Linked DNA regions of Lichenihabitans psoromatis. The protein of the gene in region 1 interacts with the protein of each later gene in a pairwise test. Links are inferred from orthologs where the notes say so. Each region holds a gene or a part of one and is shown on either strand. Other genes may lie near its edges. The genes, in order: gyrA and gyrB.

Evidence for each region.
Region 2: the proteins of gyrA (region 1) and gyrB interact in binary tests that used the Escherichia coli proteins (3 or more experiments, as listed by UniProt). The link is inferred for Lichenihabitans psoromatis from one-to-one orthologs.

What each region holds. Positions count from the first base shown.
Region 1 is NZ_CP036515.1:3,730,173-3,743,962, forward strand. The notes cover bases 1-3,226. They hold gyrA (DNA gyrase subunit A), read right to left. Parts: upstream 2,889-3,226; coding sequence 201-2,888; downstream 1-200. Other genes in these bases: coaD (pantetheine-phosphate adenylyltransferase), read right to left, coding at 1-201; ssb (single-stranded DNA-binding protein), read right to left, coding at 3,036-3,226. Outside these bases: more of ssb, read right to left, coding at 3,227-3,566; excinuclease ABC subunit UvrA, read left to right, coding at 3,842-6,847; EY713_RS17460 (DUF1127 domain-containing protein), read left to right, coding at 7,235-7,393; methylenetetrahydrofolate--tRNA-(uracil(54)-C(5))-methyltransferase (FADH(2)-oxidizing) TrmFO, read left to right, coding at 7,559-8,968; EY713_RS17470 (SUF system Fe-S cluster assembly protein), read right to left, coding at 9,012-9,422; EY713_RS17475 (cysteine desulfurase), read right to left, coding at 9,428-10,666; Fe-S cluster assembly protein SufD, read right to left, coding at 10,663-11,997; Fe-S cluster assembly ATPase SufC, read right to left, coding at 12,009-12,758; Fe-S cluster assembly protein SufB, read right to left, coding at 12,858-13,790. UniProt on the Escherichia coli protein: A type II topoisomerase that negatively supercoils closed circular double-stranded (ds) DNA in an ATP-dependent manner to maintain chromosomes in an underwound state.
Region 2 is NZ_CP036515.1:4,498,815-4,515,047, reverse strand. What follows is about bases 5,668-8,742. They hold gyrB (DNA topoisomerase (ATP-hydrolyzing) subunit B), read left to right. Parts: upstream 5,668-6,011; coding sequence 6,012-8,474; downstream 8,475-8,742. Other genes in these bases: EY713_RS21015 (DUF7168 domain-containing protein), read left to right, coding at 8,723-8,742. Outside these bases: EY713_RS21060 (ABC transporter substrate-binding protein), read left to right, coding at 1-182; EY713_RS21055 (ABC transporter permease subunit), read left to right, coding at 262-1,275; EY713_RS21050 (ABC transporter permease subunit), read left to right, coding at 1,265-2,188; EY713_RS21045 (ABC transporter ATP-binding protein), read left to right, coding at 2,188-3,192; EY713_RS21040 (dipeptide ABC transporter ATP-binding protein), read left to right, coding at 3,189-4,187; EY713_RS21035 (MmcB family DNA repair protein), read left to right, coding at 4,318-4,797; EY713_RS21030 (hypothetical protein), read left to right, coding at 4,937-5,197; EY713_RS21025 (DUF2934 domain-containing protein), read left to right, coding at 5,194-5,619; more of EY713_RS21015, read left to right, coding at 8,743-9,448; EY713_RS21010 (metallophosphoesterase family protein), read right to left, coding at 9,467-10,288; EY713_RS21005 (cysteine hydrolase family protein), read right to left, coding at 10,336-10,953; EY713_RS21000 (ABC transporter substrate-binding protein), read left to right, coding at 11,161-12,243; EY713_RS20995 (ABC transporter permease), read left to right, coding at 12,273-13,169; EY713_RS20990 (ABC transporter permease), read left to right, coding at 13,166-13,945; EY713_RS20985 (ABC transporter ATP-binding protein), read left to right, coding at 13,932-14,990; EY713_RS20980 (MGH1-like glycoside hydrolase domain-containing protein), read left to right, coding at 15,031-16,233. UniProt on the Escherichia coli protein: DNA gyrase negatively supercoils closed circular double-stranded DNA in an ATP-dependent manner to maintain chromosomes in an underwound state.

The DNA.
Region 1 (13,790 bases):
TCCGGCAACCGTCGCGATGGACGCGCATTCTGCTTGGATCAGTGCGGCCCGCTCGGCAGCGTCGAAAAGCGGCGTCTTCGAGGGATGAACCCCGATCGCCACGACGAGCCGATCGCAAATCGCCATTGCGGCCGAGATGACATCGAGGTGTCCGTTGGTGAGAGGATCGAACGACCCCGTGTAGAGGCCGGTTCGAGCCATCAGGCCTCCGGCTCCTCGTCGAGGTCCGCCCCGCCGACATCCGTGCCGCTGTCAGCCGCCTCGGGAATATGTTCGACCGACACTACCTTCTCGTCCTTAGCGGTGTTGAACACGATGACGCCTTGCGTGTTGCGGCCAGCGACGCGGATGCCTTCGACCGGGCAGCGGATCAACTGACCACCGTCCGTCACCAGCATGATCTCATCCGCATGTTCGACCGGGAACGACGCCACCAGTTTGCCGTTGCGGGTATTGGTCACCATGGCGACGATACCCTTGCCGCCGCGTCCCGTCAGCCTATACTCGAACGACGAGCTTCGCTTGCCGAAGCCCCGCTCCGAAATCGTCAAAATGTCCTGCTCGGCTTCAGACATCTCGATATAGCGCTGCGGCGACAGCGTGTCGGGCCCATCCGGGGCGTCGCCGTTCTCACCGACGACCTCGTGTTCGATATCGTCTTCCACCACGCCCTCGCGGGCACGGCGCCGCTTGAGGTATGCGATCCGCTCGCCCGGCTCTGCCTCCATGTGCCGCAGGATCGACAGGCCGATCACCTTGTCGCCCTCGGCGAGCGACACGCCACGGACACCCATCGAGTCACGACCCTTGAAGACCCGCACGTCGCCAACCGCAAAGCGGATGCACTGGCCCTGGGCCGTCGTCAGCAGAACATCGTGCTGGCTTTCCGCACAGATCTGCACGTCGACGATGCCGTCGCCTTCATCGAGCTTCATCGCGATTTTGCCGGCCCGATTGACCTGAGCGAAGTCGCTTAGCTTGTTGCGCCGCACGGTGCCGCGTGTCGTCGCGAACATCACGTCCAGCGTATCCCAACTCGCCTCTTCCTCCGGCATCGGCATGATGGTGGTGATCCGCTCACCCAGTTCGAGCGGCAGGATGTTGACCAGCGCCTTGCCCCGCGCCTGCGGGGCCGCGAGAGGCAACCGCCATACCTTTAGTTTGTACGCTTGCCCGCGCGAGGAGAAAAACAGCATCGGGGTATGCGTATTGGCGACGAACAAACGCGAGACGAAATCCTCGTCGCGGGTCTGCATGCCCGAGCGGCCTTTGCCGCCACGCCGTTGCGCCCGGTAGGTCGATAGCGGCACGCGTTTGATATAGCCGGCGTGACTGACCGTCACGACCATATCCTCGCGCTGGATGAGGTCTTCGTCATCCATGTCGGCATCGCTGTCGAGGATCATGGTCCGGCGCGGCGTCGCATAAGCGATGCGGATCGCGAGAAGCTCGCCTCTCACGATGTCGAAGATCCGAGCGCGCGACCCGAGGATTTCCAGCAGATCGGCGATTTCGACCGCCAGCTTGTTCAAAGCCTCGGCGATCTCGTCGCGACCAAGAGCGGTCAAACGAGCGAGGCGCAACTCGAGGATGGCACGGGCCTGCGCCTCCGACAGGCGATAGGTGCCATCCTCCGCCAGCGCGTGACGCGGGTCGGCGATGAGCGTGATCAGGGGCGCCATATCACGGGCGGGCCAGGCCCGTTCCATCAAGTAGACGCGCGCCGCCGCCGTATCGGGCGATGTGCGGATCAAGCGGATCACTTCATCGATATTGGCGACCGCGATCGCGAGACCGACCTGAACATGGGCCGCGTCACGCGCCTTGTTGAGGCGGAACTTGGTCCGACGGGTCACCACCGTCTCGCGGAAATCCAAGAATGCGACCAGGATATCCTTGAGGTTCAGGACTTCCGGGCGGCCGCCGTTCAGCGCGATCATATTGGCGCCGAAGCTGCTCTGGAGCGAGGTGTAGCGCCAGAGCTGGTTCAGCACCACGTCCGGCACCGCGTCGCGTTTGATCTCGATCACGATCCGCATGCCGTCGCGATCGGATTCGTCACGCAATTCGGAAATGCCCTCGACCCGCTTCTCGCGGACCAGCTCGGCGATTTTCTCGATCAGCGTCGTCTTGTTCACCTGATACGGAATTTCGGTCACGATCAGGGCTTCGCGATCGCGGCGGATTTCCTCGATCAAAACCTTGGCTCGAATCGGGATCGAGCCGCGGCCCGTATGATAGGCCGAGCGGATGCCGCTTCGTCCGAGGATCGCGCCTCCTGTGGGGAAATCCGGGCCTGGCACGATCTCGATGAGGTCGTCGATCGTGATGTCGGGCCGATCCATCAATGCGATAACCGCATCGATGACTTCGCCGAGATTATGCGGCGGAATATTGGTGGCCATGCCGACCGCGATGCCGCCGGCACCGTTGACCAACAGATTCGGAAACCGCGCCGGCAGCACGACGGGCTCGCTCTCCTTGCCGTCGTAGTTAGGTTGGAAGTCGACCGTGTTTTCGTCGATGTCCTGGATCAGCGCCAACGACGGAGCCGCCAAACGTGACTCCGTGTACCGCATCGCGGCTGCAGGATCGCCGTCGATGGAGCCGAAATTACCCTGCCCATCGATCAGCGGCAGCCGCATCGAAAAGGTCTGCACCATGCGGACCATGGCGTCGTAGATCGCGCTGTCACCATGGGGATGGTACTTGCCCATCACATCGCCCACGATCCGCGCTGACTTAACGTAAGGCCTGTCCGGTAAGTAATTGTTTTCCTGCATGGAATGCAGAATGCGCCTATGCACCGGCTTCAACCCGTCCCGCACATCCGGCAGGGCGCGGCTCACGATGACGCTCATGGCGTAATCGAGGTAGGACCGCTTCATCTCGTCCGTAATGGAGACCGGTCGGATACCCGACGATTCGTCCGGTCGATCTTTGTCGTGCTCAGCCAAAAACTTCGATTCCCAAACAGTTCAAGCCGTTATCTCTACTGGAAAGCGCCTGCGAGGCCAACCGTGGCGGAGAAGCGATCAGAACGGGATGTCGTCGTCGATCGTCTCGGACAAGCGCCCACCGCCGGTGTTGCTCGGTCCACTGCTCGACCGTTGGTCCGACGCGCTCCGTCCGTAGCTGGACCCTGAGCCGCCCCCGCCAGACGGGCGCTCGAAGGAACCGCCCTCCTCGCGGCCACCGAAGTCACCGCCAGACCCGCGGCTATCGAGCAGCGTCAGTTCACCGCGATAGCGCTGCAGCACCACCTCGGTCGTGTATTTTTCGGCACCATCTTTGTCGGTCCATTTCCGAGTCTGCAACTGTCCCTCGACATAGACCTTCGAGCCCTTCTTCAGATATTGCTCGGCGACTTTCGCGATATTCTCGTTGAAGATCACGACGTTGTGCCACTCGGTCTTTTCCTTGCGCTCGCCCGACGCCTTGTCGCGCCATGTTTCGGACGTCGCGATCGTCAGATTGACGACCGCCTCACCCGAATTCATGCGACGGACTTGCGGGTCCTTGCCGAGATTGCCGATCAGGGTCACCTTGTTGACGCTACCCGCCATCACCAACTCCTCAAAAACTCAATCGACCGTTGTCGTTCTGCCGATGATCCTGCGCCGTTTGGCCCCGGAGGCGCAAGCCAAACCGAGCCGTTTGCAGGCTCAGATCACAGGTTCGGACACGTCGTCCACGGATTTTGTTCTTTTTCTGTTCCAATCGGGACAGAGCTTTGATACCCACTCGGTACCATCCGAGGTTCCGCTCGCGCGTCGAGCCTTGTCGCTGCGGCCCCGTGCTGGCGGGACGGGCGTCGCGTTGCAAAAAGGCATGAGGCCGCATGGCACGGAGACAGAAACAGGCTGGTGAAGCGGATGCGCCCGCCTCGGAAGCACTCGTGGTTTCGCAGGCCCCCGCGCTGCCGCCTTCGGCCAAGCCGGTTGAGACGCTCGTCGGCGTCACAACTCCGGCGTTTGACGGCCGCACGATCACGGTCCGTGGCGCGCGGGAGCACAATCTCAAGAACATCGATCTCGTCATCCCACGCGACAAACTTGTCGTGTTCACGGGGCTGTCCGGGTCGGGTAAGTCGTCGCTGGCTTTCGATACGATCTATGCCGAAGGACAGCGCCGCTATGTCGAGTCCCTCTCGGCCTATGCGCGCCAGTTTCTCGAGATGATGCAGAAGCCGGACGTCGACCAGATCGACGGACTGTCGCCAGCGATCTCGATCGAACAGAAGACCACGTCGAAGAACCCCCGCTCCACCGTCGGCACCGTCACGGAAATCTATGATTACATGCGCCTGCTCTGGGCGCGGATCGGGATTCCCTATTCGCCCGCGACCGGATTGCCGATCGAGAGCCAGACCGTCAGCCAGATGGTCGACCGGGTTCTGGCCTTGCCCGAGGGAACGCGCCTTTACCTGATCGCGCCAGCCATTCGCGGCCGCAAGGGCGAGTACCGCAAGGAAATCGCCGAATATCAGAAGAAGGGGTTTCAGCGTCTCAAGATCGATGGGGAGTTCTACCCCATCGATGAGACCCCGATTTTGGACAAGAAGTTCAAACACGACCTCGGTGTCGTTGTCGATCGGATCGTCGTGCGGCCCGATATCGCGACGCGACTCGCCGAAAGCTTTGAGACCGCGCTAGAGCTCGCGGATGGCATAGCGGTCGTCGAACTTACCGATCCTGCAGACGGTCAAGACCGGGAAATAACCTTCTCGTCGAAGTTCGCCTGCCCTGTCTCGGGGTTTACGATCGCAGAGATCGAGCCACGGCTGTTCTCGTTCAACAATCCGTTTGGCGCTTGCCCGATCTGCGCCGGGCTCGGCTTTCAGATGTCGGTCGATCCGGAGCGCGTCGTCCCCGATACCACGTTGACGTTGAAGCGCGGTGCGATCGCGCCTTGGGCAAAATCCACCTCACCTTATTATGTCCAGACACTCGACGCGCTCGGCAAGCATTTCGGCTTTAAGCTCGATACCCGATGGGAGAGGCTGCCAAAACAGGTCCAGAACGTCATTCTGTTCGGATCCGGGAGCGAGGAGGTTCGGTTCGCCTATGACGACGGCGTCCGGTCTTATGCGGTCAACAAGGCTTTCGAAGGCGTGGTCAATAATCTCGACCGGCGCTTCAAGGAGACCGAGAGCGAATTTGCGCGCGAGGAGATCGGCCGCTTCATGAGCGCGACACCGTGCCTCGCCTGTAGCGGCACGCGGCTCAAGCCCGAAGCGCTCGCCGTGAAGATCGACATGCAGACCATCAGTGCGGTTTGCGATCTTCCCATCCGCGCATGCCTCGACTGGGCTGCCTCGCTTCCCGAGAAACTCGACCCGCAACGAAATGAGATCGCGGCCCGCATTCTCAAGGAAATCCGTGATCGACTCACCTTCCTGCTCGATGTCGGGCTTAATTATCTGACGCTTGCGCGCGCAGCCGGCACCCTTTCGGGCGGCGAAAGCCAGCGCATCCGGCTCGCGTCGCAAATCGGCTCCGGCCTCACAGGCGTGCTTTACGTTTTGGACGAGCCATCCATCGGCTTGCATCAGCGCGACAACGAGCGGCTCCTCGACACGCTGCGGCGTTTACGGGGGCTCGGCAACAGCGTCATCGTGGTCGAGCATGACGAAGATGCGATCCGAGCGGCCGATTACGTGGTCGATGTCGGGCCCGGCGCCGGCATCCACGGCGGCGAGATCGTCTCGGCCGGTACGCCCGAGCAGATCATGGCGGACCCCAATTCGCTCACCGGGCAATATTTGACCGGCGTCAAGATGGTCGGCGTGCCGCGCACGAGGCGCAAGGCTAAGAATGGCGATCACCTGCGCGTCACCGGCGCGCGCGGCAATAATTTGAGGAACGTGACGCTCGACGTGCCCCTCGGCACCTTCACATGCGTCACGGGCGTGTCGGGGGGCGGCAAGTCGACGCTGGTGATCGACACCCTTTACAAGGCGGTCGCGCGGCGACTGAACGGAGCCATCGATCACCCTGCCCCGCATGACGCGATCGAGGGCCTCGAACACATCGACAAGGTAATCGACATCGATCAGTCGCCGATCGGGCGGACGCCGCGGTCCAATCCGGCCACTTACACGGGAGCGTTCACGCCGATCCGCGAATGGTTCGCCGGCTTGCCGGAATCCAAAGCGCGCGGCTACCTGCCAGGCCGTTTCTCCTTCAATGTGAAGGGTGGCCGTTGCGAGGCGTGCCAGGGGGATGGCGTCATCAAGATCGAAATGCACTTCCTGCCCGACGTCTATGTCACCTGCGACGTCTGCAAAGGAAAGCGCTACGGACGCGAGACATTAGAGGTCAAGTATCGCGACAACTCGATCGCCGATGTGCTCGACATGTCGGTCGAGGAGGCCGCGACGCTGTTCAAACCGGTACCGTCGATCCGCGAGAAGATGGAGACGCTGGCACGCGTCGGGCTCGGCTACATCAAGGTCGGGCAGCAGGCCAATACCTTGTCGGGTGGCGAGGCCCAGCGCGTCAAACTGTCGAAGGAGTTGTCGCGACGCTCCACCGGGCGGACGCTTTACATTCTCGATGAGCCGACGACGGGGCTGCATTTTCACGATGTCGCCAAACTACTCGAAGTGCTGCACGAACTCGTCGATCAAGGCAATACGGTCGTGGTCATCGAGCATAATCTCGAAGTCATCAAAACAGCCGATTATGTCGTCGACATCGGACCGGAAGGCGGGAGCGGCGGCGGTCAGGTCGTGGCGACAGGAACACCCGAAGATATCGCGCGCTCGAAGGCCAGCCACACAGGGCGCTTCCTGCGAGACGTGTTGAAGCGTCGGCCCTTGGTGCTTGAGGCTGCCGCCGAATAAACCCGTCACCCTCTCGCATCGTGCGATGCGCCCCGAGGATGATTAACCCGATGGTGCGATGCAATATCTCCACTACATCCGACATCCGGCATCTACCTAAATACCGCGCAGTCTCCGCGTCTGACCTCCGGACGTCATGCGATTTTCACATCGCACCTTTGGCGAACTGCAGCAGCGCAGCAACTTCGGCCGGGTCCACGGACCGGATCGAGTCGCATTAGCTTGATTGTCTTAGCGGTTTGCTAAGATCGTCATGCGTTTCGCGCATGGGTGGGCTTAAGACGAGACGGGTTATCGACGCTGCGATTTTCGATATATTGCACTGCATCAAAGCGGTCGTGGCGCAGCAGATAGTTGAGCGACGACTTAATAAGAAGGAACAGTGCTATGATCAAAACTCTCTCTGCAAAGCTGCATGCTTGGCGCCGTTTCCGCGAGTCGGTTCGGGAACTGTCGCGTCTGTCGGATCGCGAATTGAACGACCTCGGCATCGGCCGGTCGGATATTGAAGACGTCGTACGTCAGGGCGCTCGTATCCACGACTGAATTCATCTGGTTCGCGGGTGTGGCCGATGCCCCCGTGACGTCAGAACGCCCGCCGGTCCTCCCCCGGCGGGCGTTTTCGGTTTATGCCGTTCATCGGTTCTGGTCGTGGCCAGCCGTTCACATGTCCGCGTTCCTGCTTTAGGTTGCGGTATGAATCCAATCCATATGATCAAACCCGTTCACGTCATTGGTGGCGGCTTAGCTGGCAGCGAAGCGGCCTTCCAGATCGCGAAAGCCGGTGTGCCTGTCGTGCTGCACGAGATGCGTCCGGTTCGCGGAACTGAAGCGCATCGCACCGACGGGCTTGCCGAGCTCGTCTGTTCCAATTCCTTTCGCTCGGATGATGCCAGCACCAATGCGGTTGGCGTCATCCATCGCGAGATGCGCCGGCTCGGCTCCGTCATCATGGCCTGCGCGGATCGGCATCAGGTCCCGGCTGGCGGTGCGCTGGCGGTCGACCGCGACGGGTTCTCGCGAGCTGTCGGAACCGCCATCGCGAACCATCCGCTGATTTCGGTCGAACGCGGCGAGATCGACGGCCTCCCGCCTGCCGATTGGGACAATGTCATCGTGGCGACGGGTCCGTTGACCTCGCCGGCGCTCGCGACCGCCATCGGGAGCCTGACCGGGGAAGAGCAGCTCGCCTTCTTCGATGCCATCGCGCCGATCGTCCATCGCGACACGATCGATCTCGACAAGGCCTGGTTCCAGTCCAGATACGACAAAATGGGCCCTGGCGGCACGGGGGCTGATTACATCAATTGTCCGCTGGATCGCGAGCAATATGAGGCGTTCCTGGATGCCCTGGTGGCGGGCGATACGGTCGGCTTTAAGTCGTTCGAGGGGACGCCTTATTTCAACGGCTGCCTGCCGATCGAAGTGATGGCGGAACGTGGCCGGGAAACGCTGCGACATGGCCCGATGAAGCCTGTGGGCTTGACCAATCCGCATAACCCGACCGTGAAGGCTTACGCGATCGTCCAGTTGCGTCAGGATAACGCGCTCGGCACGCTCTACAACATGGTCGGTTTTCAGACGAAGCTGAAATATGCCGAGCAAACAGCAGTGTTTCGGATGATTCCCGGTCTCGAACAGGCGGAATTCGCTCGCTTGGGTGGCTTGCACCGGAACACGTTCCTCAATTCACCCAAGGTGCTCGATCCGCTGCTGCGCCTCAAGGCGATGCCGCGTTTGCGCTTCGCGGGGCAGATCACAGGCTGCGAGGGTTATGTCGAAAGTGCCGCGATCGGGCTGATGGCGGGCCGAATGGCGGCGGCCGAGCGGCTCGGCACTGCGGTGTCGCTCCCGCCACCGACCACTGCGATCGGTGCGCTGATCAACCACATCACAGGCGGCCATCTCGAGACGATCGATAGCGGGCCACCGTCGTTTCAGCCGATGAATGTCAACTTCGGCCTGTTCCCGCCACTAGCCATGGTCCCCAAAGCGGAGGATGGAAAGCGGCTGCGCGGCCCTGAAAAGGCTGTCGCCAAGAAAAAGGCCATGAGCCAACGCGCCTCCGATGATCTCGACGCTTGGCTCTGTGAGCCCGTGTCGACAAGCGTTTCGGCCTAGAGGTCGTGGTCGGCCCGGTTCAATAGCGGACCGGGCCTGGACGTCACCACATGTCGAGAGCGACGCGGGCCTCGTCCGACATGCGGCTTTGATCCCACGGCGGATCGAACACCATCGACACCTTAGCACCCGCAACGCCAGGAACGCCTGCGACCGCGGTTTCGACCCAGCCCGGCATTTCGCCCGCAACCGGACAAGCCGGCGCGGTCAGCGTCATATCGACCGACACAAAACGACTATCGTCGATGTCGATCCGGTAGATCAGTCCGAGTTCGTAGATGTCGACCGGGATCTCAGGATCATAGACGGTCTTCAGCGCCGTGATGAGGCCTTCTGTCAGGCGATCGATCTCCTCCGGCGTGATGTCGGAGGGTTGCGCGATGGCCGGACGATTGGGCTGGGCGTCCTCGGTGGCGGCGGCCGACGCCGGGGCCGGAACTGATGGATTAGACATGAGCCTCACGCGAAAAGAGCTTCGGCCCGGGTCAGGGCCTCGGCGAGTTTATCGACATCGTCGAACGTATTATACATTGCAAAGGAAGCGCGGCAGGTTGAGGTGACACCGAAACGCTGCATCAGCGGCATCGCGCAATGAGTCCCGGCGCGAACCGCAACACCCGACCGATCGATGACGGTCGCCACATCATGGGCATGGGCGTTTTTCATCTCAAACGACAAGATCGCGCCTTTGTCTGGCGTGGTACCGAAAATCCGGAGCGAGTTCATACGCCCGAGGCGTTCATGCGCATAGGCGGTCAGAGCGGCCTCGTGGGCCCGGATCGCCGGGCGCCCGATCGCATCCACGTAATCGACGGCGGCCCCGAGCCCGATCGCCTGCACGATCGGCGGTGTCCCAGCTTCGAAGCGATGCGGCGGACCATTGTAGGAAATCGTGTCCTTCGTCACGACATCGATCATCTCACCACCGCCGTTGAACGGCGGCAACGCGGCCATCAGATCTCGCTTGCCGTAGAGCACGCCAATGCCGGTCGGGCCGTAGAGCTTATGCCCGGTGAAGACATAAAAATCAGCATCGAGATCACGCACGTCGACATCGAGATGCACGGCGCCCTGTGACCCATCGACCAACACCGGGATGCCGCGCTCATGTGCGATGCGGATGATCTCCTTGATGGGCGTGATCGTGCCGAGCACGTTCGACATATGCGTGATCGCGACGATTTTGGTCCGCTCCGTCAAGGCGCGCTCGAACGCCTCGATCTGAAACGAACCGTCGTCCTCGACATCGACCCAAGTCAGCACCGCGCCTTTGCGCTCGCGCAGAAAATGCCACGGAACGATGTTGGAGTGATGCTCCATGATCGACAGGACGATCTCGTCGCTCTCCCCGATATGCGCCTGCCCAAACGACGATGCCACGAGGTTGATGGCTTCGGTGGCCGAGCGGGTGAAGATGATCTCGTCGGTCGAGCCCGCGTTCAGAAACGCACGCACCTTTTCGCGCGCGCCCTCGAAAGCCTCGGTCGCGGCATTGGCAAGGTAATGCAAGCCGCGGTGCACATTGGCATATTCATGTTCATAGGCGTAGGTGATCCGCTCGATCACCGCCTTCGGCTTTTGCACCGAAGCGGCATTGTCGAGATACACCAGCGGCTTGCCATAGGGCCGAACCGACAGGATCGGGAAATCGGCGCGGATGCGCTCGACATCGAAAGCTGCCGGCTCGGCGTCGGTCATGACTCGCGGTTGTGCAACCATTGTTCGACGCTCCCGGTCAATTCCTGGCGGAGTTCCTCGGTCGCGACACCATCGATCGCGTCGGCCGCAAACGCATTCAGCAGCAGCGTCTCGGCGTCTTTGCGTGGAATACCCCGCGCGCGGAGATAGAAGAGTTGGTTTTCATCGAGATTACCGACAGTCGCGCCATGGCCGCAGACCACATCGTCGGCGAAGATCTCGAGTTCCGGCTTGTTAAACATGCTGGCGCCATCGGCCAGGAACAGCGCTTTGCTGAGCATCTTCCCATCGGTTTTCTGCGCGCCGGGCGCCACGACGACGCGGCCTTGGTAGACGCCAGTCGACTCGCCATCGAGGATCGTCTTGTAGTATTCGCGGCTCTCGCAATGGGCCGCCGTATGGGTCACGATCAAGGTCGTGTCGGCATGCGAGCGGCCGTCCAGCAACGACACGCCCTTGAAGTCGGCGGCCGAATGTGTGCCGGCAAATTCGAGAAAGCTCTGCCGGCGCGTGACGCCGGGCAGGGTCATGAGCGTGAACGAGGCGAAGCGAGCCTTCGAGCCGATGCGCGCCAACACGGTGCCAAGCTGCACCGACGATTTGGAGAAGCCGTCCATCCGCGCCACATGATCGATGGCAGCCTCGTCGCCGAGCGCCACGATCAGGGCATGGTTCCCCTGGTTGTCGGCCTCGCCCAGCGCGACATGTCGCTCGATCAAGGTGAGCGATGCGCCAGCGCCGACCTCAATGAGCGAGCGCGTTGAAATCGAGGCTTGGACACCCGCCGTCGCGAGGAACACGAGTTCGATCGGCTCGACCACGGAGGTGCCGGGCGAAACCGTCAGCGCAATGCCGCCCTGCATCAGCGCAGCGTTGAGCGCGAGAATAGCCTCAGGCGTCCCGAGCGCTTCGGCCGCCGAGAGAGCATCGCCGAGCGCCCCATTGGCGAGACGGTCGAGAACCGACACCAGCGTGACGCCGGCCGGGAGCGTCGCGACGCTGGAAAGATCGGGTCGATAGACGCCATCGAGCAGCACGGCGCGCGGCCCGACCGGATTGGGCATCGCGGCGACATGCGCTTTGGCAGCCGCGACACCCGCATCGTCAGCGAGATGTGCAGGCGCGAAGGCCTCCCGCAGCATGCTCCGAAGGTCTGTGTAGTGCCAAGCTTCGATGCGGCGGTGCGGCAGGCCCTTGGCGGCAAATCGCGCGAAGGCATCGGCGCGATAGGCTGCCAAACCCGAGCGATCGGTCGTGGCGCGCATCGCTTCGAAATAATCACCAAGCCTGGTTTCGGCCGGTGTCTTCATGAGAGTGATTTCGGCTGACATGGAGCTTGCCCTCACGCCGCGTCGGCGACGTAATCGCGGTAGCCGTTCTTTTCGAGTTCGAGCGCGAGATCCGCCGTCCCTGTCTTGATGACCCGGCCCTTGGACATGATGTGGACCGTGTCCGGGACGATATAGTCGAGCAGGCGCTGGTAATGGGTGATGACCACGAAGCCGCGATCCGGGCTCCGCAGCGCGTTGACGCCATTGGCAACGATCCGCAGCGCATCGATGTCGAGGCCGGAATCGGTTTCGTCGAGGAGGCCGAAGCGCGGCTGTAGCAGGGCCATCTGCAGGATTTCCATCCGCTTCTTCTCGCCACCGGAGAAACCGACGTTGAGCGGCCGCTTCATCATGTCAGGATTGACCTCGAGCTTGGCGGCCGCGTCGCGCACCGTCCGCATGAAGTCCGGCGTCGACAGTTCAGCCTCGCCACGCGCTTTGCGCTGAGCGTTGAGCGATGCCTTCAGGAACGTCATCGTCGCAACACCGGGGATCTCGACCGGATATTGGAAGGCCAGGAAGATGCCCTTCGCGGCTCGTGCCTCGGGATCGATCTCAAGAATATTTTCACCGTCGAGCAAAACCTCGCCCTCGGTCACCTCATAGTCGGAGCGACCCGCGATCACATAGGACAAGGTCGATTTGCCGGACCCGTTCGGTCCCATGATGGCGGCGACTTCGCCGTTCTTGACCGTGAGATTCAACCCGTCGAGGATCTTCTTGCCGTCGATCTCGACGTGAAGGTTTTTGACTTCCAGCATAATCGTTCCTGCAGTTCGTGTCGTGTCGGCGGCCTGAGCGGCAGCATCGTCAAAGCAATAAAGGTCGGCTCGACCTGATGGCCGAGCCTCATAAGAAGGTCAGCCCACGCTGCCTTCGAGCGAGATTGCGATTAGCTTCTGAGCTTCAACCGCAAATTCCATCGGCAGCTGCTGGAGCACGTCGCGCACGAAGCCGTTGACGATCAGAGCCGTTGCCTCTTCGCCGGATAGGCCGCGCTGACGGCAGTAGAACAACTGATCCTCGGAGATCTTCGACGTCGTCGCCTCATGCTCGAACACCGCCGTCGATGTCTTGGCCTCGATGTACGGAACCGTATGGGCGCCGCAATATTCGCCGATCAGCAACGAGTCGCAATTGGTGAAATTACGCGCGTTTGTCGCCTTGCGATGCGCCGACACCAACCCACGATAGGTGTTGTCGGACTTTCCGGCCGCGATCCCCTTCGAAATGATCCGGCTCGTCGTATTCTTGCCGAGATGAATCATCTTGGTGCCGCTATCGACCTGCTGGCGACCATTCGAGATCGCGATCGAGTAAAACTCGCCGCGCGAATTGTCGCCGCGCAAGATGCAGGACGGATACTTCCAGGTGATCGCGGAGCCGGTCTCGACCTGGGTCCAAGAGATCTTGGAATTATCACCTCGGCAGTCGCCGCGCTTGGTCACGAAATTGTAGATGCCGCCCTTGCCCTCAGCATCACCGGGGAACCAGTTCTGCACCGTCGAATATTTGATCTCGGCATCGTCGAGCGCAATCAATTCGACGACGGCAGCATGAAGCTGGTTCTCGTCGCGCTTGGGCGCCGTGCAGCCCTCGAGGTAGCTGACGTAGGATCCCTTGTCGGCGATGATCAGGGTCCGCTCGAACTGCCCCGTATTCTGCTCGTTGATGCGGAAATAGGTCGACAATTCCATCGGGCATCGAACGCCCGGCGGGATGTAGACGAACGATCCGTCGGAAAAAACCGCCGAGTTCAGGGTCGCAAAGAAGTTGTCGGTCACCGGCACGAC
Region 2 (16,233 bases), 780 kb from region 1 along the record:
AGATCACCGATCAGGCCGAGCGCACGAAGCTCTATGGCGAGATGCAGGTCATCGAGCATGACGACGAACCCGTGCTCAACATTGCCCACTCGGTCGTGTATCAGCCGATGCGCAAAAATGTCGTAGATTACAAAATGAGCCCGTTGGGTCGTAACCAGTTCGATGGCGTCGACCTGAAGTAATCGAGGTGATCGTCATTCTTTTCATCATCAATCAGCCGGACCATCGTGGTCCGGCTGGCCAGGCAGCGGATCCGCGATCGTGATCCGCTTCTTCCTCAAGCGCCTCGCGCTGACCATTCCGACCTTCATCGCGCTGACGTTTCTGACCTTTATGGCGATCCGGCTGGTGCCGGGGGATCCCGTCGAGGTGCGGGTTGGCGAGCATGGCATCTCGCCCGAGCGGCTCGAGATGTTCCGCCACCAACTCGGGCTGGACCAGCCCGTCTGGAAGCAATTCCTCGATTATGGATGGCATCTGCTGCACGGCGACTTCGGCACGTCGCTGTCGACCAGCAATCCCGTCTTGACGGAATTTCTCACGCTCTTCCCCGCCACCGTCGAACTCTCGGCCGTGGCCATGATGCTGGCGATCGCGATCGGGATCCCGATGGGCGTCGTGGCCGCCGTCAAACGCGGCACATGGTACGATCAGGTGCTGATGGGCCTTTCAGTCACCGGTTATTCCATGCCGATTTTCTGGTGGGGTCTGTTGCTCATCATGCTGGTGGCCGAGCAGTGGCACCTCACCCCCGTGTCTGGTCGCATCGATCTCATTCGGTTCGACTACGACACCCCGACCGGCTTCATGCTGATCGACAGCCTGCTGTCGGACGAGCCAGGCGCGTTCGTCGATGCGGTGCGCCACCTCATTCTCCCGTCCATCGTGCTCGGCACGATTCCACTGGCCGTGATCGCCCGAATGACGCGATCCTCGATGCTGGAGGTGCTGAGCGAGGATTATGTTCGCACCGCGCGCGCCAAGGGCCTTTCGCCGTTCCGCGTCATCGGCGTCCACGCCCTTCGCAACGCGCTCATCCCGGTCACGACCGTGATCGGCCTGATGACCGGCAGCTTGCTGGCCGGGGCGGTGCTCACCGAGTCGATCTTCTCCTGGCCCGGCGTCGGCCATTACCTCATCGAGGCCATCTCGCGCCGCGACTATCCGGCCTTGCAGGGCGGCATCATGCTGGTGTCGGCGGTCGTCATTCTGGTCAATCTGTTGGTCGATACGACGTATGGCCTCATCAACCCGAGGATCCGGCATGGCCGCTGATCTTGCGACCCTTTCGGCCGCCCCGAGCAGCCTGACGACGGCGCCGAAGCCCGCCTCCTCGATCTACAGCTTCTGGCTGTCGTTCCGTGAGAACAAGGGCGCGGTGCTCGGCCTCGTGATCGTCACGCTGGTCGTGCTGATGGCGATCTTCGCGCCGCTGATCGCGCCCTATTCGCCCGTCGAGCAGTTCCGCGATGCCGTGAAGGCACCGCCGGTCTGGGTCGGCGGCGGCACATGGCGCTTCGTGTTCGGCACGGATGGCGTCGGCCGGGACATGTTGTCCCGCATCATCTATGGCGCCCGCGTCTCGTTGTTCATCGGCGTCTCGGTCATGTGCGTGTCCTTCGTGGTCGGCATCGTGCTCGGCCTGTTGGCAGCTTATTACGGATCGTTCGTCGACGTCGTCATCACCCGCGTCATGGACCTCATCATGTCGGTGCCGGATCTGGTGCTGGCGATTCTTGCCGTGGCGGTGCTGGGGCCGAGCCTCGTAAACACGATCGTGGCGGTCACGATCGTCTACGTTCCGCGCTACGTGCGGCTTGTGCGCGCCTCCGCCTTGACGGAACTCGACAAGGATTATGTTACGGCCGCCAAGGTCGCGGGCGTCGGACCGTTCCGCCTGATGGTGTCCACCGTGCTGCCGAATTGCCTGGCGCCGCTCATCGTGCAGGCGGCGCTCGGTTTGTCGGATGCCATTCTCGAAGCCGCGGCGCTGGGGTTTCTGGGTCTCGGCGCGCAACCGCCAACCCCCGAATGGGGCTCCATGCTGGCTGATTCGCGCGAGTTCATTCGCTCGCAACCCTGGATCGTGACGCTGCCCGGGCTCGCGATTCTCATCACGGTCGTGTCGATCAACCTGCTGGGCGATGGCCTGCGGGACGCGTTCGACCCCAAGATGCGGAGAGGCTGATGCGCCTTCTCGAGATTCGTAACCTGACGGTGAGGTTCGCAACCCGCAATGGTGCGTTCACGGCTGTGGATGGCGTTGATCTGACGGTTGATGGCGACGAGGTTTTGGCGATCGTCGGCGAGTCCGGCTCGGGCAAATCCGTCGCGATGCTGGCCATCATGGGCCTACTCCCCTGGACCGCGACCATCACGGCGGACCGGATGGATTTCTGCGGCCAGGATCTCCGCAAGCTGACCCCCAAGGCGCGTCGATCGGTGATCGGCCGCGACATGGCGATGATCTTTCAAGAGCCGATGTCGTCGCTGAACCCGTGCTTCACGGTCGGGTTCCAGATCGGCGAGTCGCTCAAGGCGCATCTTGGGCTCTCGCGATCGGCCCGTAAGGCGCGTTGCATCGATCTGCTCGAGAAGGTCGGCATTCCCGATCCGGCGCGTCGGCTTGGGATGTTCCCGCATCAATTGTCGGGCGGCATGAGCCAGCGCGTCATGATCGCCATGGCGATCTCCTGCAATCCGAAACTGCTGATTGCGGATGAACCGACGACGGCGCTCGATGTCACGATCCAGGCGCAGATCCTCGATCTGTTGCTCGATCTTCGCAAGGAGACCGGGATGGGCCTCGTGCTGATCACGCATGACATGGGCGTGGTGGCCGAAACCGCGAGCCGCGTCGTGGTGCAATATGCCGGGCGTCAGGTCGAGACCAACACAACTGCGGAACTCTTCGCCGGCCGACATCATCCCTATACCGATGCGCTGATGGCGGCGTTGCCCGAGCGGGCAACCCAGCGGCGCCTGCCGGCCATTCCCGGCGTGGTGCCGGGGCAGTTCGATCGGCCGGCCGGATGCACCTTCTCGCCCCGCTGCGCTTTCGTGTTCGACGACTGCCACACGATCGTGCCGCGCAAAGCCAGTCCCGCCCTCGGTCAGGCCCTGTGCCACACGCCGCTGATCGACGGCGTGCCGTCGGCCCGAATGCTTGAACCTGCGCGGGAACCCGCATGAGCCTCGCGATTGAACGTCCCGTGCTCGACACGACGGCCCGCGTGCTCGAAGCCAAGGATCTGCATCGGCACTATGAGGGTCGGCGCGGGCTCTTCGGCAAGCCCGTGACCGTGAAGGCGCTGGCGGGCGCGAGCTTCACGCTCGATCGCGGCGAGACGCTCGCGGTGGTCGGGGAGTCAGGCTCTGGCAAGTCGACACTGGGCCGCCTGCTGACCCTGATCGAGCCGCCGACCTCCGGCGTGCTCGACATCGAGGGCGCCGATGTGGCTCAGGCCGATGCGGCGACGCGCAAGCGGCTGCGGCGCGAGGTCCAGATGGTGTTTCAGAACCCCTATGGATCGCTGAACCCGCGCCAGAAAATCGGCAAGGCGCTCGAAGAGCCTTTGCTGGTCAACACCGATACGCCGGCCAAAGCGCGCGAAGCGGCAGCGCGCGACATGATGGTGAAGGTCGGGCTCAGGGCAGAATATTATGACCGCTACCCGCATATGTTCTCGGGTGGGCAACGCCAACGCATCGCGATCGCGCGCGCTCTGATGCTGCGACCCAAGATCCTGGTGCTGGACGAACCGGTGTCGGCGCTCGACGTTTCGATCCGGGCACAGGTCCTCAACCTCTTGGCCGATCTGCAGGATGAGTTCCGGCTCGCCTATGTGTTCATCTCGCACGACCTGTCCGTGGTGCGTCACATCGCCAACCGGATCATGGTGATCTATCTCGGCCACACGGTTGAGATCGGGTCGAGCCAGACCCTGTTCGCCAATCCGCAGCATCCTTATACGAAGGCGCTTCTGTCGGCGACGCCGGTGGCGGATCCCGGTGCCAAACGCGACAGGATCGTGCTGAAGGGTGAGTTGCCCTCGCCCTATAATCCGCCGAAAGGCTGTGTCTTCCACACCCGCTGCCCCATTGCTTTCGACAAATGCCGGGTCGACGAACCCCCGCTGGTTGCCAAACAGGGCCGGGATGTCGCCTGCTGGGCAGTCGAGGCGTAGGCGCCTCCCTCCTGTGTCGCCGACCGTGACTGAGCTTCGTCCCTCGTCGATCTATTCCGGTTTTGTTCCGCTTGCGCCTCCTCTATGGTTACTTGCGAATCGCGGCCGTAGCAGGGTTGATCAGGAGCCGATGGCGTTTAGAAACGAGGCGATCGACGGGCTGCCCGATGATGGGCGCCAGTCGGAGATGGCGCGGGTGATCTGCAAGGGTTTGCGCCGCATGTTGCGGAGCCGCAACCTTGCCAGCGTGACCGAACTCGTGTTGCCCGATGGGCGCCGCGCCGACGTGATGGCGCTCGGCGCCAACGGGACGCTGGCCATCATCGAAGTCAAATCCTCCGTGGCTGACTTTCGCGCCGATACGAAATGGCCGATCTATCGGGCGCATTGCGACCGGCTCTACTTCGCGGTCTCGCCGGACATGCCGGTCGGCCTCATGCCGCCGGACGCCGGACTGATCGTCGCCGACGCCTATGGGGCCGAGATCCTGCGCGAGGCGCCGGAACATCGTCTTGCCGGAGCGACCCGCCGCGCCCTGCTGATCCGCTTCGCGCAGGCGGCCGCGGATCGCCTGCATCTCGCCTACGACCCCGAGAGCCGGCTGTCCTAAGCAGGTCCGGCTTCCGCCGAAACGTCTCGGCAACCCGGTTCGCCAGCACGGCGTTCACTCCTCGCGTCATCATCAGCATGGCTGCTTCAGCGACCATCAAGGTTAACGGTGCGTTAACGATCTCAAACTAATGAAGGACTTGGGCATGACCTCCAAAACCCCGAATCAGGACGAGGACAAGCCGCTCGACAACGGTCGTCCGAGCATCGCCGACCAGCAATCGAACACCAGCGACGATCCGTCCACGGATCCCGAAGACGCCACGCTTGACGATTGGATCGAGGCCAATAATAGCCGCCCGACCTTGCCGGATGAAACGGCGGACGGGCTGGACGACATGGACGAGGAAATTCGCCACCAGGCGGAAGACCTCCCGACCGATACTCCTGGGAGATTATGATGGCTGGACAAGACGATAACGAACGAATTGCCAAGAAAGCGCATGAATTGTGGGAGGCTGAGGGCCACCCGCACGGTCGCGATCAACTCCATTGGGATGAAGCCAAGGAGATCATCGCGATCCAGGACAGCGAGCAGGATACGTTGCTGCCGCGCGACACCGGTGCGGAAGAGCCGGTCGAAGAAAAGTCGATCGCGATCGATAACGAAGGCGAAGCGCCGAACCTGACCGACACCGGCGATCACGATCTGACGTCGATCGATCGCGAGCCGGCCATCACGGCTCCGACGAAGGCCGCCGCCGATCTCGCAGCAGCCCCGAAGAAAGCCATGCCAAAGACGGTCGCGATAGCCGGCAGCACCAAATCCGAAAAGGTACCGGCGCGTCGCTCGTCCAAAAAGCCCCGAGGCCCGAAGGCCTGAGGTCAGCCTCATCGCCACCGGCTGCGCATCGGCAGCCGGCCGGAGCTCACCCTGCGAAGGCGTCGCATTCCGAAGCGGTGCCGAAAACCGACCACCGCCAGCCTGAACGGCCTCGGACGGTGAGAAACAGCCGATCGTGGCGGCGCCGGAGCGTCGCCAAACTCCGCCGTGCTCGACAATCCGCCGAGCCCGCAGGCCATTGGCGGTGCACGCCGACGCCTCCGACACGCCTGCCTCGCCCGTGCGCTCGGGTGGTGGCCGGAACTCCCCACAGCCCATCGCCGACCTCGACGCAATCCCTACTGCGCTTGGCGCCAAGAATGGCTATATAGGGCGTAGTCGCGCTTCAGTTTGGCACGGTCGGCAACGGCCGCAGAAAGTTACTGGTTTAAATGGCTCAATCGCCCCTTCCGTCGGATGCCTCGAACGGCACTCAACCGGACGCTTACGGTGCGGATTCCATCAAGGTTCTTCGTGGTCTCGATGCGGTTCGTAAACGCCCCGGCATGTATATCGGGGATACGGATGATGGGTCCGGCCTGCATCACATGGTGTATGAGGTCGTCGACAATGCGATCGACGAGGCCCTGGGCGGCCATGCGACGCTGGTGACCGTGACGCTGAACGTCGATGGCTCGGTGACCGTGACCGACAACGGCCGGGGCATTCCAACCGGGATCCACACCGAGGAAGGCGTATCGGCCGCCGAGGTCATCATGACCCAGCTGCATGCCGGCGGGAAGTTCGACCAGAACAGCTATAAGGTGTCGGGTGGCCTGCATGGCGTCGGCGTTTCGGTCGTCAATGCGCTATCGACCTGGCTCAAGCTCCGCATCTGGCGCGACGACAAGGAACATCTGATCGAATTCGCCCATGGCGATGCGGTGTCGCCGCTGATCGTCATCGGTCCTGCGCCGAAGGACGGCGATCGCCTCAAGCGCGGCACCGAAGTCACGTTCATGCCATCGGGCGAGACCTTCACGATGGTGGAGTTCGATTATGCGACGATCGAGCATCGGCTGCGTGAACTCGCCTTTTTGAACTCGGGCGTTCACATCATTCTGACAGATGCGCGGCATGCCGAGCCGAAGATGGAAGACCTCTATTACGAGGGCGGTCTCGAAGCGTTCGTGCGCTATCTCGATCGCACGAAGTCGCCGCTGATCGGCACGCCTCTGTTGATGCGCGGCGAGCGCGACGGCATGACGGTCGAGGTCGCGCTGTGGTGGAACGACAGCTATCACGAGAATGTCCTGGTCTTCACCAACAACATCCCGCAGCGGGATGGCGGTACCCATCTGGCCGGGTTCCGGGCGGCGCTGACACGGCAGATGACCGGGTATGCGGATCGCTCGGGCCTCAGCAAGCGCGAGAAGGTGGATGTCACCGGCGACGATTGCCGTGAAGGCCTGACCTGCGTGCTGTCGGTCAAGGTGCCTGACCCGAAATTCTCGTCGCAGACCAAAGATAAGCTCGTCTCGTCCGAAGTGCGTCCCGTGGTCGAGGGGATCGTCAACGAAACGCTTGGCACGTGGCTCGAGGAACATCCGGCCGACGCCAAGATCGTGGCCGGCAAGGTGGTCGAGGCCGCCGCAGCGCGTGAGGCGGCCCGCAAGGCGCGTGAGTTGACGCGCCGCAAGGGCGCGCTCGATGTCGCTAACCTGCCGGGCAAGCTGGCCGATTGTCAGGAACGCGATCCGGCGCGGTCGGAACTGTTTCTCGTCGAGGGTGATTCGGCAGGCGGGTCGGCCAAGCAGGGCCGTAACCGCGAATATCAGGCGATCCTGCCGCTGAAGGGCAAGATCCTTAACGTGGAGCGGGCGCGGTTCGACAAAATGCTTTCGAGCCAGGAGATCGGCACGCTGATCACGGCGCTCGGCACCGGCATCGGACGGGACGACTTCAACCCCGACAAGCTGCGCTACCACAAGATCATCATCATGACGGACGCCGACGTCGACGGCTCCCACATCCGGACCTTGCTGCTCACCTTCTTCTTTCGGCAGATGAAGGAATTGATCGAGCGTGGCTACGTCTATATCGCCCAACCGCCGCTCTATAAGGTCAAGCGCGGCTCGTCCGAGCAGTATCTGAAGGACGAGCGGGCGCGGGAGGATTATCTCATCGGCCACGGGCTCGATGGCACGGTGCTGCGGCTCGCGAGCGGCGAGGAGCGGGCCGGGGGCGATCTTCGCGCCGCTGTCGAGCAGGGCCGCATCGTTCGCGCCATCCTGGCTCAATTGCACTCGCGCTACGATCGCGTCGCGGTGGAACAAACCGCCATCGCGGGTGGCCTGAAGCCGGCTCACGCACTGGGCGAAGCCGAGGCGCAGGCCTTGGCCGAGCGCATTGCCGAGCGGCTGAACGCTCTGTCCGAAGAGACAGAACGGAGCTGGCAAGGCGAGATTAAGGATGACGGCTTCGTGTTCACCCGCCAGGTTCGTGGTGTGCGTGAGGCGTCGATCCTCGATGCGGGTCTTCTGTCCTCCGCCGAAGCCCGTCGGCTCGACGAGCAAAGCGCGGCGCTGCACGAGATCTACGACGTTCCGGCAACGCTTGCCCGCAAGAGCGAGTCGACCCAGATCGCCGGCCCGAGCGCGCTCGTCGATGCCGTGATGGCGGCCGGCAGCAAGGGCATCAGCCAGATGCAGCGCTATAAGGGCCTCGGCGAGATGAACCCCGAGCAATTGTGGGAAACGACGCTCGACCGCAACGTCCGATCGCTGTTGCAGGTGAAGATCAAGGAAGGCGACGAGGCCGACGACATGTTCGTGAAACTGATGGGCGATGTCGTCGAACCCCGCCGTGAGTTCATCCAGGCCAACGCGCATAACGTCGCCAACCTCGACGTCTGAGGGCGCGAGCGACTGAATCGTGGCGCTCGGCTTCTATCGTTGATCGATGACGAAACGGCCGAATGACGATCCGATCGTTTCTGTCGCTCGTGTTGCGACGAGCGAGGCCCAGCAAGCGGTTTGGCCGATCTGACGTAAGCTTCGGTGCTGGTCGCTTGTTTGTCTGACGATCCCGGTCAGGGCGTCGGCGCGAGATCGGACAAGCCGAAGGGTCGAGCCAAAACCGACCGCACACGAGACCCGTCCTCATGCCGCCCACCCTCGATCCCGCCGCGCACGATAAGTTGACCGGCCGTATCCGGGCGCTTCTGTCGAAGACCGTGCAGAACGGCTGCACGGAAGACGAGGCGCTGGCGGCGGCCGCCAAGGCGGCGGAGTTGCTCGATCGGCATGATCTGTCGCTCAGCGATGTCGATCTGCGCGAGATCGCCTGCGTTCGCATGATCTACGAGACGCATCGCAAGAAACGCATCCCCATCGCCGATTGCATCGGCGCGGTGGCGCATTTCTGCGATTGTAAGGTCTGGCGCGAGAAGAACCCGGACGGCGACAACCGCTTCGTCTTCTTCGGCTTGCCGGCCGATGCCGAGGTCGCGCTTTACCTGACGGGCGTGATCGACGCGGCGGTTCGCACCGAACTCGGGCGCTACAAGACGAGCCGGGCCTATCTCAAGGTGCGGCATCAAGATCGGCACCTCGCCAATGCGTCGTTCACGCTCGGCATGGTGACCTCCATCGCGACCAAGCTCGATGCCATGAAGACCGATCGTGATCAGGCCAATGCCAAGTCTGGCCGCGACCTCGTGGTCGTGAAGACATCGATCATCGAGCAGGATCTGTCGAAGCTCGGGCTGACGTTTCGCGCGACGCGCAGCGCTGGCCGAACCATCGCGCCGGATGCCTTCGAGGCGGGCGGCAATGCCGGACAGACCTTCACGATCACGCCGGGGCTGAAGACGACCCCGACATCCTGAACCGCAGCGCCAAAAGCGTTAGACGAGGACCTGCCGGAGACGCTTGTCCATTTCGTCGACCTCGATCGACCCGGCGAGGTAAGCATCGAAGGTGGTCTGAACGTCGGGCGAGATCGCTTGCCCTCGGATCGACGCGGAGAGCTTTGCTTCGCGCACGATCGCGCCCCGATCCGGTGCGCCGATCGCCTGCAGGAAGCTGACGTCCGGCCCGTCCAGCACGGCCGCCGTCAGAACACCCGACCGGTAGGCGCCGGTATCGATCGAGACGCGATTGATCGTTACGACCGCGAGATCGCCCATGATCGTATGCCCATGAACGACGCGCCGGGGTAGGGGATGGGGGTGGTTCAGGAAGTCCTCCCGAATCCAGATCAGGTCTTCCTCGATCTGGTCCTCAATCGAGACACCGGGCCGAATGCCGGCATGCACGAAGAGGTTCGTGCCATCGTCATGGGTCAGCGGGAGTGTCTCGAGAAAAGCCACATGCCGGCGAAGTTTGGCGTCGTTGCGGTTCAGCGTATCGCGATCCAGTCCATAGCTGCGGATCGTGAACCAGAACAAGTCCCAGGCCCAGTCCGGCACGCCGACGCCGGTCGTCACGGCCTTGATGAACAGGTCGTCGTGATTGCCGCGCAGACACACGAAGCGATCCACCGGACGTTTTGGCCCGGCAATCAGGCGCTCGATCACACCGTAGGAATCCGGACCGCGATCGACATAATCACCCGTGAAGACGATCTTGGCGGCGGCTCCGATGCGACTTGCATGCGCCTCGATCGATGCGAGAAGCTGGTCAAGGAGATCGGCGCGTCCGTGAATGTCGCCGATCGCATAGGTCATGGTCTTCATGGCGCGAGGTTTAAGCGGGGATGGATGACGTGGCAATGTCAGTCATGTTTTCCGGACGCGCCGCCCCACGCGGCGACGACGTCGCTGGTCCGGACAAGATCGACCTGTTCGGCGAGACGCGGCAGCAGCGTATCGACGACGGCGCGGTGGCTGTCGGGTGAGGAACTCGCCACCGCATCGACCGGGATGACGACGCGATAACCGCGATCAATGGCGTCGAACACGCTCGCGAGCACGCAGACGTCCGTTTCGACACCCGAGAACACGATCGTGTCGACCGCCTCGGCCTGCAAACGAGCCACGAAGGTGGGCGTGTCGAAGATCGAATAGCCGCTCTTGTCGAAGATGGAGCCCGGATCAGCGAGGCCGGCCAGCGGCTCGATAAGATCCAGCAGAACGGGGTCGAGACGATCACCCGTTATCTCAGCCCAGCGCCGGTAATAGTGGCGCCACCGGCCCGTCGCGGCATCGGCATGCGGCGGGACGATAAAGCGGGCCCATAAGGTTTGGTTTGGCGCGGCACGCGCTAACGCCGCGACCTTGGGGATGATGCCTTCGAGCGCTGGCGTGTGCCAGGCCGTCACCTCCGCGAACAGGCGCTGCATGTCGATACAGAGGTGCACGCTCGATCCATACAAGCCAAGAACGTTAGACATGATGTCTGGACCAAAACGAGGCAGCTCGCCGTTTTTGAAGCATTGAACGCCTGTTATCGCGGCAAAACCGCTTTATGCTGCACCTGCGAAGAACACATGTGTCTCGCCGTTAGGATATATAATAGACCTAAGCTTGACAGAGAAGTGCAAGCAGGATTTGTTGGTGTACGAACAAGTTTCGACACCGTTCGGTGGGAGCGAATGAACATGTCACGTCTGGATCGTCGGCAATTCACTCTGATGGCATCGGCCGGGTTGGCGAGCGCCGCGACGGGACTGATGTCTCGGGCGGCGCAGGCAGCCGACCCTGTAAAAACTATTACGGTGCTAAATTGGCAGGGTTACGGGACCGACGAAGCGTTCGGTCTCAAGGCCTTCGCGGCCGCGACCGGCATCGAGGTCAAACACGATTATTATAACGCCGAACCCGAGATGCTGACCAAGCTCCGCACCAACCCCGGCGCTTATGACGTGGTGCTTGTGAATTCGGCCCGCGACGCCCAGGCCCAGGCCGACGGCCTGATCGATGCGGTCGATCTGTCCAAGGTCCCCAACGCGGCCGGTCTGGCGGATGCTTTCAAGACAAACCCCAACATCACGATCGACGGCAAAACTTATGGCGTGCCGTGGGTCTGGGGCATGAATGCCCTGGCGGTCCGCAAAGACAAGGCGGCGGGGATCGACAGCTACAAGGTCTTCCAGGATCCGGCTTTTGCCGGGCGCGGCGCTTTGTTCGACGATGCCGTCACCGAGATCGCCGTCGCGGCGTTGATGACCGGGCAGAACATCAACAACCCGTCCGACATGAAACTGATCGGCGAGACGCTGAAATCCTTCAAGAAGGATATCAAGCTCATCTGGTCGAGCGAGGACGAGTGGAACAAGGCCTTTGCGGGCGGCGCGTTCGATGTCTCGATCTTTTGGTCGGGTGCGATTACGCGGGCCGTGCATCTCCACAATCAGCCGGTCGAATTCGTCATTCCGAAAGAGGGTGCGGTCGGTTGGCTCGATAACCTCTGCGTTCCAGCCACCAGCACCAAGAAGGAAGCCGGGCTGGCCTTCATCAATTACATGATCGACCCGAAATTCTACGTCCAATGGGCGACATCCGGCGCGCCCGCCTCGGCCAATAGTGCCGCCATGGACATGTTGCCGGCAGACGACCTCAACAAGCAGATCCACAAGCCCGAATATCTGCCGAAGCTGCAGTTCATGGGGGCCTTGCCCGAGGATCGCCGCCAGGCGTTCAACGATCTGTGGGAAGAGGTGAAGGCCGGCTACGCGCACTGACGATCTCGCCAGGAGAAAGCCGGTTCGGGATGACTAGCGCAGGCGCCGCCTCGCCGCCGCGATCGCAACGGGCGCGACAAGGTCTGTCCACGGCCGGCCTGTTGCTGCCGGCCTATGGCTGGCTTCTGTTGGCTGTGTTTCTGCCGCTCGGGGCGATGTTCATCTTCAGCTTCCTGAAGACGACGCCGTTCGGCAGTTCAAAACCGCTCGTGTTCACGATCCAGAATTATCTGGCTTTTGTGAACCGGCCCTATCTCGTCGATGTGGCGTGGACCTCCCTTCAACTGGGGTTTTGGACCACCGGACTCTGCGCGCTGATCGGTCTGCCAGCCGCACTTGCCTTGTCGCGCGCCACCAAGGGGCGGTTCCGGCAGGTCGTCTTCCTGCTGACCATCCTGCCGTTCTGGACCAACGGGCTGGTCCGCATCTTCTCCTGGACCATGCTGCTGCGCGAAGGTGGCATCATCGATGCGCTGCTGCATCTCGTCGTGCCGGGAGCGGGTTCGATCTCGCTGCTCTACAGTTTCCCGGCCATCGTGATCGGGCTGGTTCACGCCTATCTGCCTTACATGATCCTGACCTGCTATCTCGCGGTCGATAGTATCGAGGATGGCCTGATCGACGCGGCTCGCAGCCTCGGCGCGCGCGCCCCGACGGTCTTTGCGACCGTGATCCTGCCGCTGGCGCTTCCGGGGCTCATTTCGGGCTCGATCCTGATCTTCGTGCCGGTCATCGGCAGCTTCATGGAGCCGCGCATCCTCGGCGGCCGCATCGGCGTCACCATGGGGACCGTGGTCGAGGATCAATTCACGCAGGCCTATAATTGGCCGCTCGGCTCGGCTCTGTCGTTCTCGATGCTGGCCGTCGTGCTGGTGATCTTCGCGATCTTCTCGCGCGCCCTGCGCGGCCGAATGCTCGACGCATGACGACGCTCGGGCGCGGCTTTCTGATGCTGGTGCTGGTGTTTCTCTATGCGCCGATCGTCGTGATGATCGCCATGGCGTTCAACACCTCGGAACTCTACACGCTCCCGATCGTGCCGACGCTGCATTGGTTCGAGGCGCTCTCGGTCAACGACAAGTTGCTGAACGCAAGCCGCAACAGTGTGCTGATCGCGCTCGTGACCGCGGTGCTGGCGACGGCCATCGGAGGGCTCGCCTCTCTCGCTCTCGCGCGCCGCAGTTTCCGGGGCCGCAGCCTGCTGCAATTGTTGCTCTTGCCGCCGATCGCCATTCCCTGGCTGATTACCGGAACCGCCATGCTGGTGTTCTTCTTCTGGACCGGCATCGGGCGCGGATTGCACGCCATGATCATCGGCCATGTGGCGCTGGCAATTCCCTATGTGGTGCTCGTGGTCGGCACAGGTCTGAAGACCCTGAGGGCCGACCTCGAGGAAGCGGCCATGAGCCTCGGGTCGACACCGATCCATGCCTTTTTTTCTATCACGCTGCCGCTGCTGGCGCCCAGCCTCATCGCGGCGGCGTTGTTCGCCTTCGCGGTCTCGCTCGACCAATTCGTGGTGTCGTATTTTCTCGCGACGCCGGGTGTCTCGACCTTGCCGGTCGAGATCTATTCGTCGATTCGCAAAGGCTTCACACCGGAGATCAACGCCATTTCGACGATCCTGTTGGTGTCCTCGGCCACCTTGTTCCTTGTCTTCGCGGTTCTGACCAAAATGGGAGGCGAGGGTGAGCGGCGTTGAAGTGTCGGCGATCGGTAAGGGGTATAGCGGGCTGCGCGTGCTCGACGATGTCAACGCCCATTTCGAGCAGGGTCGGTTCACCAGCCTGCTCGGCCCATCCGGGTCCGGCAAGACCACGCTGCTCCGCATCATCGGCGGCTTCGTCGCGCCTGACAGCGGTCGCGTGCGGATCGGTGGGGTTGACGTGACCGGAGAAGCGCTGTGGCGTCGCAACATCGGCATGGTGTTTCAGTCCTATGCGTTGTTTCCCCATATGACGGTGGCCGAAAACGTCGCCTACGGAATCAATCGCAAGGGCGTTCGGGGTGCGGCTGCGGCGCGCGAGGTGGCGCGCGTTCTCGATCTCGTGCATCTCACGGGCTTCGACGCGCGTCGGCCGAAGCAATTGTCGGGCGGCCAGCAGCAGCGCGTGGCCCTCGCCCGCGCCATCGTGACCAAGCCGCGCGTGCTGCTGCTCGACGAACCCCTGTCGGCGCTCGACCGCCGTCTCCGCCAGGAGATGCAGATCGAACTTCGCCGCATCCAGCGCGAGAGTGGGTTGACGACGATCTTCGTGACCCATGACCAGGAGGAGGCGCTGACCCTGTCGGATCGGGTGGCGATTCTCGACAAAGGACGGATCGTGCAGGAAGGCGTGCCGGTCGATATCTATGAGCGGCCGACGACGCTCTTCGCCGCGACGTTTCTCGGCGACGCCAACCTGTTTAAGGGTGTGGTCAACGACGGCGCGGTCGATGCGGCGGGCACGACGCTCCGCACCGCCACAGCTCTCCCGGCGGCCGGACAGACGGTGACGCTGGCGGTCCGCCCCGAGAAGATCACGCTGGGTTCAGAAGACACGCCTGCGGACGCCACCGACAATCACGTGATGGCGGTGCTGCGCGAGGTGATCTATGCCGGTGCGACCTCAACCTTTCTGCTGCAGGGCGAGGATGGCACCGAACTGAAGGTGTTCAGCCAGAACCGCGACGTGACCCTGCCGCTGCCCGGAACGCGGCTTCGTCTGTCCTGGTCGCCGGCCCATACGGTGCTGCTGACCGACTGACCGTATCGCGGTCCCCGCCCTCTCAGATCGAGGTCCGATCATGCTTCGTCACGCCACGCTTGCGCCGTCCCGCGCCTGGTACACTTGGTCGAGTCGCCCGGCCGAAATGGTGTTTCTGCCGCTCGGCGTCCGCGTCACCCCGGTGGCCTTTGCGGGCAGCGTCGGCCGGGCCAGTCTGTTTCCGCCGGGCGAGAGTGTGCTGTTCGGCCGGCACGATCTTCAGGGAAGCCACGTCGGCCTCGAACTTCGCCATGCCGGAACGGTCCTCGACTGGACCTATCGGAAGCACCAGCCTTTCGCGGTGGCGGGCGCATGGCACGGCCGGACGCTCGGCGAGTGGGGGCTGCGATTCTGGATCAATCTCTGCCTGTCGTCCGAGGACGGCAGCCGCGTGCATTATCGTGAGACGCAGGGGGCTGCGGTCGTCAAGGTCGGGCATCGGTTCGTGGCGTTGGTGACGCGCGACGCACCCGTGCAGGTGACGGGGCATGACAGCGTCGAGGCGGTGGCGGCGGATTATGAGGCGAACGGCTATTTCCATCTGGCTTCGCGCGCCACGGACGCCACGGTCATCGCGCTTCGTTTCAATCTCGAGATGATGCGGGACGGCGCTTTCGCGGCCGCTGTGGCGGATCGGGAGGACCTTGCGATCGAACAGGCGCGCGCCGCGCTTGCGTCAGCTCAATCGATGCCGACGGCGGCGCAGACCGGGCGCTTCGCCGGAGCGCTCGATGCGATGCGTGACGTGATGGCCTGGAATACCGTCTGGGATACGATCAATACCCGGCCTTACACATCGATCAGCCGCAACTGGAACCAGGCCAAGTTCGGCGGCTTCGGCGTGTGGCTCAACGATCAGCATTACGCGGCTCTCATGACCGCGATGCTCGACCCCGAGGTCGGTCACGAAAACCTCGATGCGACCCTGGCGAGTGCCACCCCGCAGGGTAATTTTGCCTGCCTGCTGACCGCCAACGATGCCTGGGTCGACCGCACGCAATTGCCGGTCGCCTCGTTCCTGGTTTGGCTGATGTATCGGCGCAGCGGGTCGAAGCCGCTGCTTCGGTTGATGGTCGATAGCCTGTCGCGCAATCACGCCTGGTGGTGGGCCAATCGCGATCCGGGGAGCAGGGGGCTCTGTTCCTTTGGAACGTCGGATGTCGGCGAGGGGCTCTACAAGGGAACGTCGTTCGGCTCACGCAACGAATCCAGCATGGATAATTCGCCAATCCACGACGAGGCT